Regions from separate parts of the Arthrobacter sp. zg.Y820 genome, predicted to be linked through region 2. Evidence: predicted binding sites of a transcription regulator. Region 2 holds the regulator's gene; each other region holds the start of a gene.
What was found. The regulator LexA, encoded in region 2, represses DNA repair genes until DNA is damaged. The targets are predictions, from matches to a motif close to TCGAACANNTGTTCGA.
Positions count from the first base shown of each region.

Region 1: a site for LexA is predicted at 960-975, ahead of QNN99_RS09825 (HNH endonuclease signature motif containing protein). Genes of this name have one in related genera too.
Region 3: a site for LexA is predicted at 3,990-4,005, ahead of QNN99_RS05900 (DUF6504 family protein). Genes of this name have one in related genera too.

Region 1 covers NZ_JASKLX010000009.1:187,538-194,646, reverse strand. Annotated here, with positions in the region: gene QNN99_RS09830 (Nramp family divalent metal transporter) at 1-543, opposite strand, end outside; gene QNN99_RS09825 (HNH endonuclease signature motif containing protein) at 1,224-2,723, shown strand; gene QNN99_RS17505 (PLD nuclease N-terminal domain-containing protein) at 2,777-3,127, opposite strand; gene QNN99_RS09820 (hypothetical protein) at 3,349-3,882, shown strand; gene QNN99_RS09815 (DUF1622 domain-containing protein) at 3,895-4,263, opposite strand; gene QNN99_RS09810 (hypothetical protein) at 4,419-4,691, opposite strand; gene QNN99_RS09805 (hypothetical protein) at 4,937-5,290, opposite strand; gene QNN99_RS09800 (MFS transporter) at 5,458-6,660, shown strand; gene QNN99_RS09795 (response regulator transcription factor) at 6,796-7,109, shown strand, end outside.
Region 2 covers NZ_JASKLX010000013.1:32,922-40,030, reverse strand. Annotated here, with positions in the region: gene QNN99_RS15320 (MFS transporter) at 1-365, opposite strand, end outside; gene QNN99_RS15315 (SseB family protein) at 402-1,250, opposite strand; gene priA (bifunctional 1-(5-phosphoribosyl)-5-((5-phosphoribosylamino)methylideneamino)imidazole-4-carboxamide isomerase/phosphoribosylanthranilate isomerase PriA) at 1,255-2,004, opposite strand; gene QNN99_RS15305 (CG2302 family histidine operon protein) at 2,074-2,232, opposite strand; gene hisH (imidazole glycerol phosphate synthase subunit HisH) at 2,237-2,875, opposite strand; gene hisB (imidazoleglycerol-phosphate dehydratase HisB) at 2,872-3,489, opposite strand; gene QNN99_RS15290 (histidinol-phosphate transaminase) at 3,613-4,722, opposite strand; gene QNN99_RS15285 (LysM peptidoglycan-binding domain-containing protein) at 4,924-5,382, opposite strand; gene lexA (transcriptional repressor LexA) at 5,789-6,610, shown strand; gene QNN99_RS15275 (ATP-dependent DNA helicase) at 6,755-7,109, opposite strand, start outside.
Region 3 covers NZ_JASKLX010000006.1:136,341-143,449, reverse strand. Annotated here, with positions in the region: gene thrS (threonine--tRNA ligase) at 1-22, opposite strand, end outside; gene QNN99_RS05905 (DNA polymerase III subunit alpha) at 102-3,548, opposite strand; gene QNN99_RS05900 (DUF6504 family protein) at 3,561-3,872, opposite strand; gene QNN99_RS05895 (MFS transporter) at 4,073-4,858, opposite strand; partial or broken gene QNN99_RS05890 (MFS transporter) at 4,984-5,550, opposite strand; gene QNN99_RS05885 (MDR family MFS transporter) at 5,681-7,109, opposite strand, start outside.

The sequences.
Region 1 (7,109 bases), on a different contig from region 2:
GGCAAGCAGTACGGATTCGCTGCCCTCAAAGCGGGGGACCAGGCCGTTTGCCAGGGCACCGGCGTCGGGCGGTGCAATAACGACGCCGGCGGTAAACCCGACGGCGATGATCGCCATCATGGAAATGATGACGTATTCGAAGGTCCGGTGCCGCCCGCTGCCCTGCAGCGCCAGCACGGCCAAGGAAATTGAGCCGGTGATGACGCCGCCGAGCAGCAGCGGCAGGTCGAACAGCAGCCAGAGGGCCACTGCTCCGCCGATGACTTCGGCGACGTCGGTAGCCATCGCCACCAGTTCCGCCTGGAGCCAGTAGAGCCGGCGCGCGGATTTGCGGCCGATCCTTTCACCCAGAAGTTCGGGCAGGGACCTGCCGGTGACCAGTCCCAGCTTGGCTGAGAGGTATTGGATGAGCCACGCCATGGTGTTCGCCGCAACCACAACCCACACCAGCAGGTAGCCGAAGCGGGCTCCTGCGGTCATGTTGCTGGCGACGTTGCCGGGATCCAGATAGGCGACCCCGGCTACCAGTGCCGGGCCAAGCATCCAGAGCAGGCGTTTGGGCGCAGGCGGTGATGCCGGCGGTGGGGAACCCGCTGGTGGGCGTCCCGCCGGTTCGGATCCCCCTGGCTGGAGGAGGGGCGTCTTGCGGCTCATACCAGCAACCTAGCACGGAAGTTCGGGCGACCGAAGATAAGTTAGCGGTGTCTCGAAAAAGGGGAGCCAAGTCTTGACCTATGGGACCTGGGGAGCCGGGGAAGGTCGTGGGGTGTGGTCTGGGGGAGGGGTCTGGGTCTCCGGGCTGGACGCGCGGAAGAGGAAATGCTCGACATGAAGGGGCGTAGGTAGTCCGTTGAAAAAGACAGGTATTTGCGGGTCACCAAATCGTCCTGTTTGGGACTGTTTTAGGCCTTTTCCAACCCGGAAATGTCAGTGCCGGGTGAAAGTCTGAAGTCATGGATCGGAACGGATCTTCGACCGGGACTCCCGGCACTGGCGGTGAGGCTGCAGCTTGCAGTCGGTTCGTCTTTGTCGCCGAGCCTGGGGTGGCCGGCACTGATCCTGCTGCCGGTGCCGGGGTTGATCCTGTTGCTGGCGACGGGGCTGACGTTCAAGGATCCGGTGGCTCTCCAGTTCCTTCATCCTCTGTTGGTTCTGTCCATTCCCCTGAGGCGTCTGGCGCCGGTTACCGGGACGGGTTTACCGGGTTCCTGACCCTGCAGAACGTGGAGTCGTTGACCGAGGAGCAAACCGGGACGGTGTTGGCCCGGCTCAATCATTTGTCGCGGTGGGTGCAGGCGCAGCAGGCTCGGGTCCTGTCCCGGTTGCAGACCGTTTACGAGGACGAGACGCTATCCGTTACCGGGTTGCGGGATGCGGAGATGGCGTTCAGTCTCGCTGCGGAGGAAGCCGCGACCATTCTGGGGGTGCCTGCCGGTACTGGAAAGGCGTTGATGAGTCAGGCCGGTGATCTCTGCACCAGGAACACGGCCACGCTGCAGGCGTTGGAGGCCGGACAGATCAGTTACGGGCACGTGGAGACCCTGGTGGAGCAGTGTGTGGGAGTGGTGCCGGCGGAGCTGCCCGGGTTCGAGGCGGAGTTGCTGGGTCTGGCGGCGGGTCAGACCAGAACCCAGTTTCGGGTGAAGGCTCACCGGTTGCGGGAGCAGTACTATCCGGAAACCATTGTGCAGCGGCAGTTGACGGCGTTTGAGCAGCGGATGGTGTGGGTGCGGCCGGAGCCGGACGGGATGTCCTGGCTCTCGGCGTTGCTGCCTGCCGAGAAAGCCCAAGCGATTTTTACTCAGCTTAGTGTTGCGGCCCGGGGTGAGCAGGCCGCCGGAGACACGCGCACGGTGGATCAGTTGCGCACGGACATTCTGACGGACTTACTCGGCGGCCACGACCATGAATGCGGTGATGCCGACGGCGCCGGTCGAGGGGCCGGAAAGGGCAGGAAGGGCAAGGGCCTCGGCAAGAATTCCGGTTCCGGGAAGGGGTCCGGGTCCTGCCGGATTGGTCATGGTCCCCGGGCTCGGACGGAGATCCTGGTGGTGATCAACGCCGAAACCCTCTTCGGTGCCGATGATCAGCCGGCGGAACTGAACGGGTACGGACCGATCAGTCCCGTAACGGCTCGGCGGATGGCCCGCGAGGCCATGAAATGGACACCGGTGGAACGCGATCCGGACACCGAAGAGATCCTGCGCGTGGGAAAGCGACGAAAGGTTCCCGACGGATTGAAACGGGTCCTGCGGGTGCGGGACGGAACCTGCCGGTTCCCGGGGTGCCGGACCAATGCGGTGATTTCCGAGATCGACCACACCAAACCGTGGGCGCAGGGCGGGCCGACAGATCATGACAACCTGGAGCATTTGTGCCGGCGGCATCACATGTTCAAAACCGAAGGGTTCTGGAAAGCCAGGCAGCCTCGTCCCGGGGTGATTGAGTGGACCTCACCGGGCGGCAGGTGTTACCGGACCGAACCGCAACTGAGCCTGTCCCGGGAAACCGGTGAGGGCTCTCAGGAAACCTGTGATGGTGCCAGCGGACTGCAAACGGGTATCAAGGCGAATGGTGGCCAGGCGAATCGCGGAGGCAACGCAACGGGCATTGATTCATCACCTGCCAATGATGCCGGTGGTCCAAGCGCCCCCGGCGATTCGAGTGCTCCAAGTGCTCCAGATGATCCGGATGGCTACGGAGACAATCCGCCGCCCTTCTAGGTTCGTCCGGAATGCCCCAATGCTCCAGTCTCATGATCCTTACCCTCTGTACTTCAAGCCTGGATACCACCACTGTCCCGGCCGTCCTGAGGGGATGGCAAAGAAGATGACGGAGAAGAGGTGGCATCCACTCGATCGGAAGTCTCTTTGCCTAGGGTCATCGTGTGGCCATCTCCGTCCGGCTGCCGGACAGCAGCGCGGGCTTCGTCCCGACCGGCCGTATTGTGCCGATGTGAAGCGGCCAGCCACAGGATGGCCCCTGCCACGGGAAGGACAACAACCGTTGCCGCCCACACAGGACGGGAAGAAGACGGGACCCAGCCGGAATTGGCAATGCTAAAGAGCGCACCGACAGCCAGAGTCACATATAAAACCAGTGACGTGGCCACCAGGGGAACCCACATCAGGTATTCGACAGGCATAACCAAACCTTGCGCTTTCATCATGAACAGAGAAGCAATTAGCAATGAACGGAGAACGGCCATCGGCTGGAAATCGACGCCATTCCAGAATATGTATCAGCACCACTGTCGCGCCTCATCCCATGTGATGACTTCGGATCCGGTTGTCTCCTGACCGCGTAGTCGGTCGCGGTGAGACTCCGGGAGAACCCTAGGCTGGAACCATGAGCACCCCGTCACCAGTACAGTCACCGGCCGGCCTTCCTCGCGCGGCAAGCCTCTTCCGCGCCGTTTCAGCAGCACTGAGCATCCCCATGGCCCTTCTGATCCCGCTGTGGATTACGGCAGGGCGCACCCTTTTCGGTATCGAGGGCAATCTGGTCGCGATCTTCGCGGCAACGGCAGGACCGCTTCTGGCCGTGCTGATGCTGGTGTCAGCCGTACGAATCACCGTGTCCGCAACCCGATACCAAAACTTTGGAGCGCCGCTGCGGACGTCATTCCTGCTGCTGGCCGTTTGGGCTGCCGGTGGCGCCTTCGGCTTTCTGGTGCCCGACGTCGGCGGCTCACCCGGGCGGACCGGTTCAGTAATGTCTGCACTGCTGGGAGAAGAGGCAGCGGGAATTTCCGCCGCTCTGGCCAATCCCGCGGGCATTCTCACCCTGGGCCTGACCGTGTCGCTGGTTGTGGTGTCGCTCCGGGAGGGAGCGCAGCTCGAGGGAGAGAGGCGCAAGCGTGCAGCTGTTCTCCGCCACTGATTCCGGCTGCTCTCACTCCAGGGGAGGCGCAGAAGCGACGCCGCTGCGCTGTTCCCAGGGGAGTCTGCCCGTGACCTCAAGCTGCAGGGTGTAGCTGAGGAAGGTTCGGATGAGGACGATCAGGGCGAGCACACCCAGCGATTCAAAGGTGGGAGTCACAGCCACGGTGCGGATGATGTCCGCGGCAACGAGCAGCTCCAGGCCCAGGAGGATGGACCGGCCCAGCTGTTGCCGATAGGGCTCATAAACGGGCTGTCCGGTGCGCCGAAGGAGAGCGCGCACCGCGGAGACGCTCGCGATGACGGCCCCCGCAATGATGACCGCAACACCGGCCAGATCAACGATTTCCCCGGCTTCCTCGATGATGCCCTTGAAATCCATCTCCGTGCTCCGCTCCCGGACCGCCGTTGGGTTCAGCCGGGCGCTCCGCCCTATCTCCATAAGCCCTGCGGGTCTTGTCCCTGTCAAGGGAAAGGCGTCCGGGAACCGCGTCAGGATCCGGCACCAAAAAGCGGACCTAAGAAAAGCCCGCGCTCCTAGGCTGCGACGGGAATGCGGGGAGCGGGGTTGGCCGGATAGTAGAAGGACCAGTCGTCGTACGGGTCCTGCCACGACGATTCATCCCGGCGGATGCGCTGCACCGCTTCGGCAGGAACCCAGCGGTTGTGGGCGCGGCCGCTGTCGTCGATCCAGTGCAGCAGCACCGACGTGCGCGTCCAGGCAGCAGCCTTGCCGTCAATGACCGACGGCGGCGTCCGGCACCGGATGTACGGCTCGCGGCGGTACGGAGCATGCGTGACTGTCGGCACTGTCGGCGACGGACCCGCAGCCGGCCTGGCGGAAGGTCTGGGCCCGGTAAGCGCCGCACGACGAAGCGGCTGAAGGGCGGGCGCCGGCGGGGAAGGTGAAGCGACGGGAGTCATGGGAACCACCATGCCGCCCGGCACTGACACTTTGGTCCGAGCCGCCCCGGCGGGATGCGCACTCACCCGGCAGTCCGCAGACCATCCGGCCATTCAGCAGCCCGCAGACCATCCGGCGCGGGAAGCTCAGATCAGGAAGCCAGATCCCGCCATTTTGCTGCGGCCTTGTTGGACAGAGCGGCACTGTGGTCGGCGACCCGGCGCGGCACCATGCGGATGACGGGCGCCAGCTCGGAGAGACCGTGACGGACGGCGTCCCCCGAGGGGATTTCGGTGCCGGCGGGGCGGTTGACAACCATGTAGAACACGGAAACCCCGGCCACCAGCAGCGAAATGAGGGTTACGACGCCGAGGCCGTAAAGAGCCAGCAGCGCGTAGAAAGGGGACTCGAAGAGACTGGCGATGAAATCGGCACTGCCCAGCAGCAGCCATAGCCAAAACACGGCAACGAGGACAAACATGGTCCGCCCGCGACGGAAGAGCATGGCGGATTTCTTCCGCGCAAAAGGCATTGCTTGAGACTCGCCCATTTCTACTCCCCCAGCTACCAGACCCACCCAGCAGGTCCCCAAGCAGATAATAGCTCCTTTATGAACGAACAATGTTCACCGGTGCGCCAGAATGTACTGTGTCGTTGCGAGAAGGGTGAAACTTGAACAATAAATCCGGTCCGGGCCTGCTGTTTGTGCTTGTCTGCGCCATGGGTGCCGGACCGGTCATGAACTACGGGCTGAGCGCCACGAGCACCCTGATCATTTCCGATTTTGGCATCAGCGAGGCGCAGTTCGGGTTGCTGGCGACGGTCTGTTTCCTCAGCGCGGCTCTGTCCGCCATATCGCTTGGGCGGCTCAGCGACAGGATTTCCGGACGTGCCCAGCTCCTGCTGATCTTCGGCGGAACGGCGCTGGCCCTCGTTCTGATGGCGGTGTCCCGGAATTACGTGTGGCTTCTGGTGGCCGTGGCCCTGTCCGGGCCGGCGCAGGCAATCTCCAATCCGACCACCAACCGGGTGATCACGCACCACGTCGAGCCGGCCCGGCGGCCCGGCTGGCTGGGCATTAAGCAGTCAGGTGTGCAGGCCAGCCAGCTGTTTTCCAGCCTCTTTTTCCCTGCTGCTGCACTGCTGGCCGGCTGGCGGGGCTCAGCCGCCGGCGCCGCCGTCGTCATGGGAGCACTGCTGCTCTACTCATGGAACAAACTTCCGGCTGATCCGCCGCGGCTGCCCGCGGGCGGGCCGACCGCCGTCGTCGGGCGGCAACCCTTTCCACCCACCGTGTGGCTCCTGGCCGGATTTGCTCTGTTGTCCGGAGCAGGAATGCAGGCCACCAACGTCTACCTGCCGTTGTTCGCCCAGCGCGAGGTGGGCTTTTCCCTCCTGCTGGCGGGTGCGGCAGCCGCCGCGGCGGGGGTCGTGGGCGTGGCTTCCCGCATTCTCTGGGGCCGCCGCATGGCCCGGGGAACTGCCGTGCCGGTCCTGCTGGCGACGCTGGCCGTGGGGGCGATCGGCGGTGCCGGGCTGCTGCTGGCGGCGGGGCAGACCGGTTGGCCGGTGCTGCTGTGGAGCGGCGTCGTTCTGCACGGAGCCACGGTGCTGGGTGTGAATGTTGTGGTCATGGCAGCGGTTCTGCGCGAGGTGGCGCCCGAGCGTGTCGGTGCCGCCTCGGGCGTTGTGTCCCTGGGCATGTACGCGGGCTTCGCCGCGGGACCGTTGGCCATGGGCCTGCTGCTGCAGTATTCGGGCGGGTTCCTCGCCGGGTGGATCTTCGTGGCCGGCGGTTACCTGCTGTGCGTGGTGCTGGCCCTCGTTTTGCACCGGATGAGGCTGAATGCGCGGACTCCCGCGGGAATCTCCTAGGCCAATAACTTCAGGTCATCCACAGCCGGTTCACAGCAGCAGGACAGGCTCCGGCCAGCACCTGCCTGCAGGATGGAACCTGTTTGTTTATGCTGGGACCAACCCCCTCCGGGCGGACCGATAGGAAAACCAAACATGTCCGAGGCCCCTGGCTCCTTCGTGGGTAACCTTCCCAAGCTCTCGCACCCCGACGGCACTCCGATCCGCGCCCTCGTGGTTGACGACGAGCCCAACCTCGCCGAGCTGATCAGCATGGGTTTGCGCATGGCCGGCTGGCAGGTGGTGACGGCGGCGGACGGACGCGAGGCGGTGGAAACCGCCCGCGACTTCCGTCCCGATGTGCTGGTCCTTGATGTCATGCTGCCCGAGTTTGACGGAGTCGAGGCGCTGGTGAAGATCCGCAGATTCGCTCCCGATGTGCCCGCACTGTTCCTCACCGCCAAAGACTC
Region 2 (7,109 bases):
ACCACGCTAAAGACCGGAAGCGTGAACACCCCGCCGACCAGCGCCAGCACCAGCAGCCATTCATAGCTGGCGTGCGGGGCAATGGACCAGATGACGGCCTCGGAAATCACCGAGGGAATCAGGGCGCGGCGCAGGCCGACATTGTCCACCCGGCGGCCGCGCCAGGGGGCGCCAAAGGCGATGCCCACGGTGACGACGGCGGCAACGGCACCGGCCTTGGCGTAGCCCATGTCCATGGTCAGGACCACGTGCAGGGTCAGCAGCACGCCGGCGGCGGAATGCGGAAAACGGGCGATCATTCCGACCAGGAGCAGCCGGCGGATCGGGGCAACGCGGAGCAGCTCCCCGTAGGCGGAAAAATTCACGGCACTTCACTTCCGGCGGTCCACCGCCCAGCAAGGTCAGCGCGTGATTTTGAGTTCCAGGGAATCCACACGCTCAACGAATAACGGATCGGCAGCCAGCCGCTGCTGCAGCAATCCGGCGATGCCCTGCACCGCCTGCGCATCCAGTCCCGGTGCCAGGTGAAGAACCATTCTAAGCTCAGGACCGGCGCCGCCTCCGGCCACCACCGTCCCGCGTGCCGACCGTGTCACCGTTCCCGGTCCCGGCGCCAGCTGGACCCCCGTCACTGCGGGTTCGACGTCGACCGCGGCGGACACGGCCTGCGCGACTTCCTGGTCGGCGTACGACGGCGTCCAGGTCCGCTGCTGCGCCAGCGCCCACATGGCCGGGCGGCGCACCACGAAGGTGATGTCCGCACCGGGATCCACCACCAGCAGCTGCGCTTCCTCGGAGACGGCGGACAGGGCGGCGCGGGCGGCATACACCGCAACCGGCCGCGCCTGCGGATGCCACTGCGCCAGCGCCGGCACCGAGGTGAACACCGGCAGCGCCTTGCGTCCGTCCGGGGCGGTCAGCGTCACCAGGGCCATGTCGGCCTCTTTGTCAGCGGTCAGTCCATGTTCGGACTGCGCCTCGGCACCGAGGGTGGCGACGATGGGCACGAACACGCGGGCGGTGGCCAGGGCAGCCACCACCTGCGCTTCGGAGCCGGTGCCGGCTTCCAGTGCGGCCAGGGCGGCGAGGTATCCGGCGTCGGGGCTGCCGTCGTCGGCGTCGAAATTGTGCAGCGGGTTGCCCTCGCCGGAGAGGTCCCGGCCGGACCAGGACTGCCCCGCGGAATCGGCGGGTCCCCCGGCCCCTGCGAGGGCGGCCGCTATGTGGCCGGGAAGGGCGCGCTCAGCCATGGCTCTAGCGCTCCGGATGCCCGGCGATGTCGAACGCCTGCGGCAGCGTGAAGGCCCCGGCGTAGAGGGCCTTGCCCACGATCGTGCCTTCCAGACCCAGCGGCACGAGCTCCCGCAGGGCGGCCAGGTCATCCAGGGACGAGATCCCGCCGGAGGCGACAACGGGCCGTTCCGTGCGCGTGAGGACCTCGCGCAGCAGTTCCAGGTTGGGCCCGCGCAGCGTGCCGTCCTTGGTGACGTCGGTGACCACATACCGCGGGCAGCCGGCGTCCTCGAGGCGGGCCAGGACCTCCCAGAGGTCTCCGCCGTCCTTGGTCCAGCCGCGGGCGGCCAGCGTGGTGCCCCGCACGTCGAGTCCGACGGCGATGGCCTCGCCGTAGCGGGCGATCGCACTGGCGGTCCATTCCGGGTTTTCCAGGGCTGCGGTGCCCAGGTTGACGCGGCTGGCTCCCAGCTCCAAGGCCATGTCCAGGGAGGCGTCGTCGCGGATGCCGCCGGAGAGCTCCACCTTGATGTCCAGCTGTTCCACCACGCGCTTGAGCAGCGGGAGGTTGGAGCCGCGGCCGAAGGCTGCGTCCAGGTCCACGAGGTGAACCCAGGCCGCGCCGTCGTTCTGCCAGGCCATGGCGGCGTCCAGCGGGTCGCCGTAGCTGGTTTCGCTGCCGGCCTCACCCTGGACCAGGCGCACGGCCTGGCCGTCTGCGATGTCCACGGCGGGCAGCAGCTCAAGGACGGGAGTTTCAACAAGTGACATGGTTCTGCTTTCCGTGGGGAGGTTTGTCCGGATGATGCGGTGCCGGAGGGCGGATCAGGAACGGGCGGCTCAGGAGCCGCTGTCGATCAGGAGGTAGGCGCCGAGCAGGGACATGCCCGCAAGGATCCAGAAGAGAACGACGATGATTTTGGACATGCCCTGGCTGCGGAAGGAGATGGCGCCGCCGATCAGCAGCCCGGCCAGACCCATGAGAAGAAGACTCCACATCGCCCTAGCCCAGCGTCTTCAGCCAGTTTTCCAGCAATGCCGCACCGGCATCACCGGACTTTTCCGGATGGAACTGGGTGGCTGTCAGCGGACCGTTTTCCACCGCGGCGACAAAGCGGCTGCCATGTTCGGCCCAGGTGACCTGGGGTGCGCGCATGGCGGGCTGGGTGACATCGAAGTCCCATTTCTGCACACCGTAGCTGTGCACAAAGTAGAAGCGTTCATCCTCGATGCCGGCGAACAGCTGTGAGCCCTCCGGCGGCTGGACGGTGTTCCAGCCCATGTGCGGAACAACATCAGCCTTGAGGCGCTCGACGACGCCGGGCCACTCCCCCATTCCGGGGGTGCTGACACCGTGTTCCACGCCCTCGTCGAAGAGGACCTGCAGTCCGACGCAGATGCCCATGACGGGGCGTCCGCCGGCAACGCGGCGGCCGATCAGGCGCAGGGCGTCCACTTCCTTGAGCCCCTGCATGACGGCCGCGAAGGCGCCGACACCGGGGACCAGGAGCCCGTCGGCGTTGAGCACGTCATCGGATTTGGAGCTGAGGGTGACGTTGGCGCCGACGTGCTCGAGGGCCCGGACGGCGGAGCGGATGTTCCCGGACCCGTAGTCGAGGACCGTCACGTTGCGCGCCGTCACAGGGCACCCTTCGTGGAGGGGATGCCCTCAACGCGGGGATCGGGTTCGACGGCGGCGCGCAGCGCACGGGCAAAGGCCTTGAACTGGGCCTCCACGATGTGGTGCGGATCCCGGCCGCCGAGCACCGTCATGTGCAGGCAGATCTGGGCGTGGAGGGTGATGGCCTCGAAGACGTGGCGGGTCAGCGACCCGGTGAAGTGTCCGCCGATCAGGTGGTATTCCTGCCCCGCCGGTTCACCGGAATGCACCAGATAGGGCCGCCCGGAGATGTCGACGACGGCGTTGGCCAGGGCCTCGTCCAGGGGAATGGTGGCCTCGCCGAAGCGGCGGATTCCTGCCTTGTTGCCCAGGGCGATCTTGAGCGCCTCACCGATGCTGATGGCAATGTCCTCGACGGTGTGGTGCACATCGATGTGGGTGTCACCCGTGGCCTGGACCGTGAGGTCGATCAGGGAGTGCTTGGCCAGGGCCGTCAGCATGTGGTCGTAGAACGGCACCGAGGTGCTGATGTTGGACTGGCCGGTTCCGTCCAGGTCCAGCTCCACAACCACTGACGATTCACTGGTCACCCGTTCCAGGCGTGCGGTGCGTCCGGTGGTGGTCTCCACGGTCATGGTTTTCCTTTGAAAGAAGGTGGTCTCTGCTAACAGTTTAGTGTCTGTCGGTGTCTGCGGCTTGGTCTCCGCCGGCCGCGGACCGGCCGGCGCCGGTGCCGCCGCCGTGCCGCTGCCTGTGGCCTAGCGGATGCCGGCTGCCAGGAGCTCGCGCAGCCGGGCCAGGAAAACGCTGGTTTCCGCTTCGGTGCCGGCCGTGACGCGCAGATGGCCGGGGATGCCGACGTCGCGCACCAGCACGCCCGCCTCCAGCAGCCCCTCCCACAGTGCGTGCGGGTTTTCCACACCTCCGAAGAAGACAAAGTTGGCGTCGGACGGCGCAGGCTTCAGGCCCAGGCTGAGCAGCTCGGCGACAATGCGGTCCCGCTGGACCTTGATGGCTTCGACGTTGGCCAGCAGCGCTTCCGCGTGTTCCAGTGCGGCATTGGCAGTGGCCTGCGTGATGGCCGAGAGGTGGTAGGGCAGCCGCACGAGGCGCAGGGCGTCGGTGACTTCGGGTGCCGCGGCCATGTAGCCGACCCGGGCTCCGGCCAGCGCGAAGGCCTTGCTCATGGTGCGGGAGATGATCAGCCGTTCGCGGCCGGGCAGCAGCTGCAGGGCGCTGGGGGTGCCGGCGTGGAAGAACTCCCCGTAGGCCTCGTCCACAATCACTATGGCCTGTGACGCGGCGCCCGCCTCGTACACGGCTTCCACCACCTCGAGCGGCAGCGCAGTGCCGGTGGGGTTGTTCGGCGTGCAGAGGAAGACGATATTCGGGGCCTGCTCGCGGACCTGTTCCGCTGCGGCTTCCGGGGTCAGCGTGAAATCGCCGCTGCGGACGCCCGTGACATAGCGGGTGCCGGTGCCGCTGGCCAGCAGCGGATACATGGAATAGGTGGGCGGGAAGCTCATGGCGGTCCGGCCCGGGCCGCCGAAGGCCTGGAGGATCTGTTGCAGGACCTCGTTGGAGCCGTTGCCGGCCCAGATGTTCTCCGGGCTCAGTCCGTGGCCGAGATAGCCGGCAAGCCGCTCGCGAAGTTCAGTGAATTCCCGGTCCGGATAACGGTTCAGTCCGGCCACCGCCCGCTCAACGGAAGCTACGATCGCCTTCCGCACCTGGTCGGGCAGCCCGTGGGTGTTCTCGTTGACGTTGAGCAGGATGGGCACGTCCAGCTGCGGCGCACCGTAGGGTGTCAGTCCTCGGAGATCCTCGCGCAGGGGAAGTCGGTTCAGTCTTTCCAGCTGTTCAGTCACCTGTACAGCTTAAGACTCGAAGGCGGGGCGGGAAGAATCCCTCCGGCCGGGCAGGCGGGTTGTTACGCCCCGAGTTGCGCTGTTTGTAATGGCGCCGTGTGTGATTGCGCCGCTTGGGATAGCGCCGTGTGTCATTGCGCCGCGCCGCCGGCACATCAACTTGCGATTGCACCGTTTGTGTTTGTGCAGCGCCGTGGCGCCTCAGCGCTGGGTGGGAATGAACAGCTGCACGCCGACCGGAACCCGGTCATCGGAAAGGTTGTTCAGCTCCATGATCTCCGCGACCACATCGCGGGGATCGCGGTCGGGAGCAAATTCCTCGGCCAAGGCCCACAAAGAATCACCGGCACCGACGCTCACCTGCACGGTCTGCGTAACGTCGGGCGCCCCGCCCGAGGAGGCCATGGCGGGAGCCGTGAAGAATCCCAGGACCGTGAGTGCGGCAGCCGCGGTCAGCATCAGGGGAAGGCCGATAAATACCAGCCGGCCGCGGCGCGTCAGCCGCAGTTGCCGCCGCTCGGCGGGCACCGGCACAGCGGCCGGATTGGTGGACCCGGCAACGGGCCTCGGCGCTGAGGCCCGGGCGGCCGTCAGCTGAGGTCGGGCCGGGGCGGAGATGAAACGTGAGATGGGGTTTGACAGGTGTATCTGGGCGGGCATTTCAGCACCTTTCCGGTTCGATGGCCGCAGGAAATAACCGAAGCCATATTCGAACGATTGGAAGCTATCAGACATCTTTGGACTCCGGCGCGCTGCCATCATCGAAAGTATGTTCGATTCTTGTGAACTCATTTCTAGCACCTATCTACTAACAAAGTCGAGACTCGCTCGAACAAATGTTTGAAAACGTTGCTCCGCTCGCCTAGCGTTGAGCATGAGGAAGAGGTTCATCCGGTTCCGTCCGGACCGAAGCCGGAGCGCGGGCTCCGCAGCGGTTCGTACAGGACCACTGAATCAGCTGCCTCTGACATAACCGCCGGCACGGCTTGCACAGCGTTCCAACCCCGACATTCACCCGACCAGCTCCGGCACCGACCGGACCAGCTGACCCCGAAGGGAACCCCACGTGGCCCGCAGGACTGCTTCCGAAGACAGCACCAACCAGCCAGCGGCAACCGGCTCCCGTGCGCGTGCGAAAGGTCTGACTCCGCGGCAGAAGACCGTCCTGGAGATGATCCAGCGTTCCGTCAGCACCAACGGTTATCCGCCCACCATGCGGGAAATCGGAGACACCGTGGGGCTGGCAAGCCTTTCCAGCGTGACCCATCAGCTCATGCAGCTGGAGAAGCTCGGCTACATCCGCCGCGACCCCAAGCGCCCCCGCGCCATGGAAATCCTGATTCCGCTAATGCTGCGGGACGGGAAGGCCGTCGCTCCGGGCGAGGACTCAGCCGGTTCCCCGGCCGAGTCTGCGCCGGCAGCCGCCGGCTCCCGCACCGGCGAAGACGGCGCCGGCGACAAAGCAGGCTCGGCTGCCGGAATGGCCACGGTCACCGAGCTGTCGACCTCCGTTGACACGGCCATGGTGCCGCTGGTGGGCCGCATCGCCGCCGGCGGTCCGATCCTCGCTGAACAGGTTGTCGAGGACATCATGCCGCTGCCCCGCCAGCTGGTGGGTCACGGAGACCTGTTCATGCTCAGGGTCTCGGGCGACTCCATGGTCGACGCCGCGATTTGCGACGGTGACTGGGTGGTTGTCCGCCGGCAGCCCACGGCTGAGAACGGCGACATCGTTGCCGCCCTGCTGGATGACGAAGCCACGGTCAAGACCTTCCGGCAGCGCAACGGCCACACCTGGCTGCTGCCGCAGAACACGCGCTATGAGCCCATCGTGGGCGACCATGCAGTCATCATGGGCAAGGTTGTCTCGGTGATGCGCTCGCTCTAGCGGGCCCCGCACACAGCAGCGGTCCCCGGGGCGGGATTCCACGGGTGCTCTCCCGCGAGGGCTGGAGCGGATAACGGGTGGAGTAACGCGGAAAGGGCGGTCGGAGTTATCTCCGACCGCCCTTTCCGTTCAGTGGTGCCGGCGCTACTTCCGCGCAGGGGCCTTCTCCGCAGCCGCCGACTGCTCGGCGAGCCGTCCCAGGACCGAGAGCACCACAGAGCGGTCAGTCGTGGACCAGAACGGCGGCAGGGCTGCCTTCAGGAAGCTGCCGTAGCGGGCCGTGGCCAAGCGGGAGTCCAGGATGGCCACCACACCGCGGTCCCCCGCGGCACGGATCAGACGGCCGGCACCCTGCGCCAGCCGGACGGCCGCGTGGGTCGCGGCAACTGACATGAAGCCGTTGCCGCCGGCCTTGGCCACTGCGCGGGTGCGCGCGGTCATCAGCGGGTCATCCGGACGCGGGAACGGTATGCGGTCAATCAGCACCAGCCTGCAGGCG
Region 3 (7,109 bases), on a different contig from region 2:
TGAACTGTTCTGGCACTGACACGGTTGTCTCCTAGATTTGGTTTGTACGGCGTCTGCGGGCCGGTCAAGAGGTGACCGGCTCCTTCTGCGCCCCTTCGATGTTATCCGCTGTAGTTGGGCCCCACCAACCTGCCGCGCTGGAGACGGGGCAGGTTGGCGGTGTCATTCAGGTCCCAGGCCTCCAGCGCCTGCATGCTGATCCCGCGCGGCCCGGTGCGGCGGGTCAGGCCGCGAACGAGCATCAGCTGCGTTCCGAAGAGCAGCGGACCGGTTTTTTCCTGCGCCTCGGTGAAGAACGTGCAGTCGACGCAGCCGGTGCCGTCGTCGAGGCTGATGAACACCACCCGGCGGCCGCCGCGCATGGGCGGCGTCTGCGTGGCCACCCGGATCCCGGCCACCAGCACCTCGGTACCGTTGCGCAGCTCCATTAGGTCCCGGGCCTTGGTCACGCCCAGCTTCGCCAGCAGCGGGCCATAGCTGTCGATCAGGTGGGCGCTGACGTCCACTGACAGGAGGTCCAGTTCGGTGCGCACCTTTTCGCGCAGCGTCGGTTCGGGCAGTTCGGCGGGCAGGTTCTCCAGTTCGGTGTCGCCCAGCGGCAACGCGAGCTGGCCGGGAATCGGATCGTATTTCCGCGGTGCGCTCCGCGGCGGAGCCAGGTCCAGGTGGTGCAGCAGATCGGCCCGGGAGGCCGCTGTACCGGTGCCTTTCGCCAGGGAGTCGAAGGCGCCCAGGGCGGCCAGCCGGATCAGGGTTCTCCGTCCGACCTTGGCGCGGGCGCGCAGATCGGCCAGCGAATCATAGGGCTGGCCGGCGGCGATGCGCCGCAGTTCAGCGGCCGAGAGTCCGTAGATCCCGGCCAGGCTCAGCCGGATGCCCAGTTTTTCCGGCCGGGCCGGATGCCCGGGCGAGGCCGGAACCGCCGGCACCCGTTCCACCCGGTACTGGGCACCGCTGCGGTTGATGTCCAGCGGCAGGATGGGGATGCCCATCCGGCGGGCTTCGGCCACCAGCAACCGCCGCGGATACATTCCCGGATCGTGTTCAAAGATGCCGGCAAGGAACGCCTCGGGATGGTGTGCCTTCAGCCAGGCCGACTGGTAGGTGGGCACGGCAAACGCGGCTCCGTGCGCCTTGCAGAAACCGAAGCTGCCGAAAGCCTTCAGCGTGTCCCAGACCTTCCCGATGACCTGATCGCCGTAGCCGCGCTTGGCTGCCTCGGTCCGGAAGAAGTCCTCCACCGAGGCTTCGGCGTCCTCATTTCCCAGCAGCCGGCGCAGCACATCGGCCTTGGCCAGGCCGCAGCCGGTGAACACGTCGAAGGTCCGCAGCACCTGTTCGTGGAACACTGTCACGCCGTGGGTTTCGGCCAGGACCGGGCGCAACGCCTCGTGCGGATACACCTCCGGTGACCAGCCGTGCCGGTGTTCCAGGAACGGGCGGACCATGTTGGATTTCATCGGCCCGGGCCGGAACAGCGAGATGTCGATGATCAGATCGTTGAACTCCCGGGGAGCGAGCTTGCCGATCAGCTCGCGCTGGCCCGGGGACTCGATCTGGAAGCAGCCCAGGGTGTAGGTGCTGCAGATCAGGTCGTAGGTGGGCGCATCGTCCAGCGGCACGGCGTCGAGGTCGATGGAGCCGTCCTCGTGCACGTAGTCCGGGCCCTGCCCGTCCGGCCCGGCCGGATGGGCACCGGCGGCGACGGTGTCCGCCTTGGTCGGATGAAGCCGCCGCACCTCCTGCAGGGCGTACGCCATGGCGCTTTGCATCCGCACGCCCAGCACGTCGAGCTTGAGCATGCCCATCGGATCCATGTCGTGTTTGTCGAACTGGGACATGGGCAGGCCCAGGCCGGACGGCTGCACCGGCGTGCGGTCCAGCAGCGACGCATCCCCCAGGATTACTCCGCACGGGTGCATGGAAATGTGCCGGGGCAACCGGTCCAGGCGTTCGGTCAGATCCACCAGCAGATCCAGCTGCCGGTTGCCCTCGACCCGTTCCGCGACCTCCCGCAGCTCGGGCTTTTCCGCGAGCGCCTCCCGGAACTTCCGGGCGGAGAAGCGCCACAGCTGTTTGGCCACGGCTCCGATGTCTTCTTCGGGCAGCCCCAGCGCCATGCCGGCGTCGCGCACCGCCCCGCGGGCACGATAGCCGTTCTGCATGCTCATCAGGGTGACGCGTTCGGCGCCGAACCGTTCGAAGATGCGGTGATACACGTTGTGCCGCTGCGCGCTTTCGACGTCAATGTCGATGTCCGGCAGGGTGGAGCGGTCCTGCGAGAGGAAGCGTTCGAAGATCAGGTCATGGGCCAGCGGGTTCACGTGGCTGACGCCGAGGAGATAGTTCACCAGCGAGGAGGCTCCCGAGCCGCGGGCCGCGGCGCGCACCCCCATGCCGGTGATCATTGACGAGACCTCGGCGACGGTCAGGAAGTAGGCGGCGAAGCCCAGCCGTTCAATGATGCCCAGTTCGTGGGCCAGCCGGTTGCGCAGGCGCGCATCGGCGGCCGCGCCGGCGGCCGGGAACCTGCGCCCAATGCCCGCCTCGCAGCGGCGGACCAGCTCGGCCATGGGTTCGGAATCGATCCCGATCACCGATGCCTCCGGAACCACCGGCTGTTTCCAGCCCATGTCCGCCACCGGGTCCATTCGGCAGGCATCGGCGAGCGCCTCGGTGTCGCGGAGCAGGCGGGCCGCCCCCGCTCCCCCGTAGCCGGCCTCGGCGCTGATTTCCCGGGCGAGCGCCTTCATCTGTCCGGCGCTCTTCAGCCAGCCCTGCCCGTTGGGCTGCAGGTCCGCCAGCCGGGCCATGGACGTCAGCGCCCGTGCGGCGTCCAAGACGTCGGCGGTGGCGGCGCCGTCGGCGTCGACGTAGCGCACGGCGTTGGTGAGGACGGCCGGCAGCTGCAGTTCATCGGCCAGCCGGAACATCCGCACCGCGTGGGCGAGGCAGAGGTTGGCGCCCGGCGCGCTGAGGTGCGTCACCACCTCCACGGCAAGCGCCCGGCGCGGCAGCACCGCCTGCCAGCGGGAGAAGAGCGTGCGGGCGACGGCGTAGCTGCGGCTGCGCATGGCGATGCCGACGTCGGACCAGGGGCCAACGAGCACGGTCAGGACCGGGTCCTCCCGGTCGGTCCCGCCGGCGTGTGCGGCCAGCTGCTGCAGCGTCACCCCCACCGGCTTGCTGCCTTTGCGGGCCGCGGACGCCGAGGTGCCGGCATGGGCGTCCGAGATCAGCCGGCACAGCGCCCGGTAACCGGCGCCGCCGCGGCGGCCGTGCGCGAGGACCACCACCCGCCCGGTGACGGCGGACCCCCCGTCCGGCCCCGGTTCGCCGAGCACCGCCAGGTCCACGCCGACAATCGGATCAATTCCGGCGTCCATGCAGGCCCGCAGGTGCTTGACGGTTCCGTACAGCCCGTCCCGGTCGGTGCAGGCCAGCGCGTCGGCTCCGTCGGCGGCGGCCGCTGCCGCAAGGTCCTGCGGCCAGGACACCCCGTAGTGGGCGCTGAAGGCTGTGGCGGCGTGCAGATGGGAAAAGCTCATGGCGGACGGACTCTAGGCGCTTTCCCGCAGGGCGTCATGGATCCGGATCAGGCGCCAGCGGCCGGTGGAAATGTCGTGCGAGACATCCAGCGTGCGCAGCGGCGAGCGCGCGTTCAACCGGGTCTGGATGCGCCAGATCTCCGAATCCACCAGTCCGGCACCGTGCCCGCGTTCGGCCCGCGCTTCTTCGTCCCACCAGTTCCGGCGTTCGTACCAGCGCACCGGGTCCGCCGCCACCTTGTAGGTGTGCCCCTGCCAGGACAACCGCAGCGGCTGTCCGGCCGGCGAACACACCACCTCTACTGCTTCGCTGAAGACACCCACTTCAGTTCACTCTCCCGCCGATGCGGACTGCAGGACTTGATCCTGCATCCTCCATGGTTGGCCCGCCACACCAGCGGACCCTGTTGTCCGGACAGTAGTTGTCCGGAGAGATAATCTTCGAACATATATTCGATTAACACCAGTGTACGGCCCTCCCCTGACAACGGCCGCGGCTGCCCGGCCGGGCAGCACCCTGCCGGCTACGCCGCCGCGTCCCCGCCAGTTTTCACGCGTGATTTTTTGGACAGCGGAATCTCCTGGATAAACAGGGCCACCCCCAGGGCCGCAGCGGCCACCGGGACTGACAGCAGGAAGATCGGCGGCAGGGCCTGGCCGAACGCCTCGGCAATGAAGTCCCGTACCGGCGGCGGCAGCGTCCGGAGCAGGGCCGGGCTCAGCGAGTTAATGCCGCCGGACGCCACGTCCCCGGCGCCGGGCGGGGCTGCAGCCATCTGATCGGACAGCCGGCTGATGAAGATCGAGCCAAACAGGGCGATGCCGAAGGACGCCCCGAGCTGGCGGAAGAAGTTGGCGGCGGAAATGGCGGTGCCCATGTCCCGGATCGGCACGCTGTTCTGCACGATCAGCACCAGGTTCTGCAGCAGGCAGCCGATGCCCAGACCCATCACCAGCATCCCGGCGGCTGTGAAGGAATACGGTGTGGCCGCCGATATCCGGGAGAGCATCACCAACCCTGCGATGATTACAGCGCAGCCGATCACCGGATAGATCTTGTACTTCCCGGTCCGGGAAATCAGCTGTCCGGTGCCGATCGAGGCGACCAGCAGCCCGCCCATCATCGGCAGCATCATCAGCCCGGAGACTGTGGCGGAGGCGCCGTTGACCATCTGCAGGAACGTGGGCAGATAGGAAATAGTGGAGAACATGGTGATGCCGACGGCGATGCCCACCAGGACCGGCAGCACGAAGTTCCGGATCCGGAACAGACGCGGAGGCATGATCGGTTCCGGCGCCCGCAGTTCCACCGGGATGATTGCGGCCGCGGCCACCGCAGCGACGGCGGCCAGCCCCAGGATCTGCGGCGAGGACCAGGCGTAGGTGGGGTCCCGCCCCAGCTGGTCAGAAGCACCACTGCGGCGCCGGCCACGGCCAGCAGGGCAGCTCCGGCGTAGTCAAGCCTCGGCTTGGCGCCGGCAGGTTTGGGCAGGTGCAGGGAGGAAACGATGACGGCGAGCGCCACGGCACCGATGGGCAGGTTGATGTAAAACACCCACCGCCAGGAGAAGTAGTCGGTGATCCAGCCGCCCAGCAGCGGCCCGCCCACCGAGGCCAGGCCAAAGGAGGCGCCGATCAGGCCCATGTATTTGCCGCGTTCGCGCGGAGACACGATATCGCCGATGATCGCCTGGGCGCCGATCATGAGCCCGCCGCCGCCCACGCCCTGCAGTGCGCGGAAGGCAATCAGCTGGCCCATGTTCTGCGCCAGGCCGGAGAGCACGGACCCCAGCAGGAAGACGACAATGGCGAAAATGAAGATCGTCCGCCGTCCGTACAGGTCACCGAGCTTTCCGTAGACGGGCAGCCCGATGGTGGCGGCCAGGATATAGGCCGTCACCACCCAGGACAGGTGCTCGAGCCCGTTGAGCTCCCCCACGATCGTTGGCAGGGCGGTGGCCACGATGGTCTGGTCCAGTGCCGCCAGCAGCACGGCCAGCATCAGGCCGGCAAAAACCAGGCCCATCCCGCGGGGCTGGCCGATCTCTTCAGGCGGTGCTTTGCGGATCATGGCCTCCCGGCCCTCCCGGCCGTTCTGCGGCCGGAGCATCAGATGCCGGGGCGTTCTTTGCCTAGACATTTTCCTCCACTTCCACCCGGGAGGTTTCCGAGAGCGGGATCTGCCGGATGAACAGGGTCAGGATCAGGCCCGCGGCCAGCGCCGGAATGCCCAGCAGGAAGATCGGCGGCAGGGCGTCGCCGAAGGCGCGGGCAATAAAGTCCTGCACGGGCGCCGGCAATGCCTTCAGTTCCGAGGGGCTGATCGAGTTCACTCCGTTGCGGAGCGCACCGGCGGCCTGTTCCGGGGCGTCGGCCACCTGGTCGTTCAGCCGCTGGATAAAAACGGATCCATAAACGGCGATCCCCAGCGAGCCGCCCATCTGCCGGAAGTAGTTTGCCGAGGACACTCCGGTGCCCATGTCCCGGGCGGGCACGCTGTTCTGCACAATCAGCACCAGGTTCTGCATCAGCGCGCCGATGCCCAGCCCCAGCACGAACATGCCCAGGGCGGTGAACCCGTACGGCGTGGTGTTGGAGATCCGCGAGAGGAGCAGGAGCCCGACAATCATGACGGCGGCGCCGAGGACGGGATAGATCTTGTACTTTCCGGTCCGCGAGATCAACTGGCCGGTGCCAATGGAGGTGAGCAGCAGGCCGGCTGTCATCGGCAGCATCATCAGCCCGGACACGGTGGCGGAGGCTCCGTTGACCATCTGCAGGAAGGTGGGCAGATAGGAGATGCTGCCGAACATCGCCAGCCCCACTGACAACCCCACCAGGGTGCAGACCAGGAAGTTGCGGTTGCTGAACAGCCGCAGCGGCAGGACCGGTTCGGCGGCCCGCAGTTCCACCGGAATGAAAACTGCCACGCCGACGGCGGCGGCGGCCCCCAGCCCCAGGATGGTCGGGGAGGTCCAGGCATAGGTGGTCCCGCCCCAGCTGGTCAGCATCACCAGCGCGGCGCTGATCACGGCCAGCAGCACGGCACCGAGGTAGTCCAGCGGCGGCCGCGGGCCGGACCGCGTCGGAAGGTGCAGCGAGGTGATGATGACGGCCAGCGCGACGGCGCCCAGCGGAAGGTTGATGTAAAACACCCACCGCCAGGACCAGTACTCCGTCAGGTAGCCGCCGAGCAGCGGCCCGCTCACCGAGGCCAGCCCGAACGCAGCGCCGATCAGCCCCATGTACCGGCCGCGCTGGCGGGCGGGCACGATGTCCCCGATGATGGCCTGGGCGCCGATGATCAGGCCGCCGCCGCCCACGCCCTGCAGTGCCCGGTAGCTGATCAGCTCGGTCATGCTGCGGGCCTGTCCGGACAGCGCCGAACCGATCAGGAACACAGCGATCGCGAAGATGAAGATGTTCTTGCGCCCGAGCAGGTCGCCGAGCTTGCCGTAAATCGGCAGTCCGATGGTGGAGGTGAGCAGGTAGGCGGTGATGACCCAGGACAGGTGGTCAAGTCCCTGCAGATCTCCCACGATGGTGGGCAGAGCGGTGGAC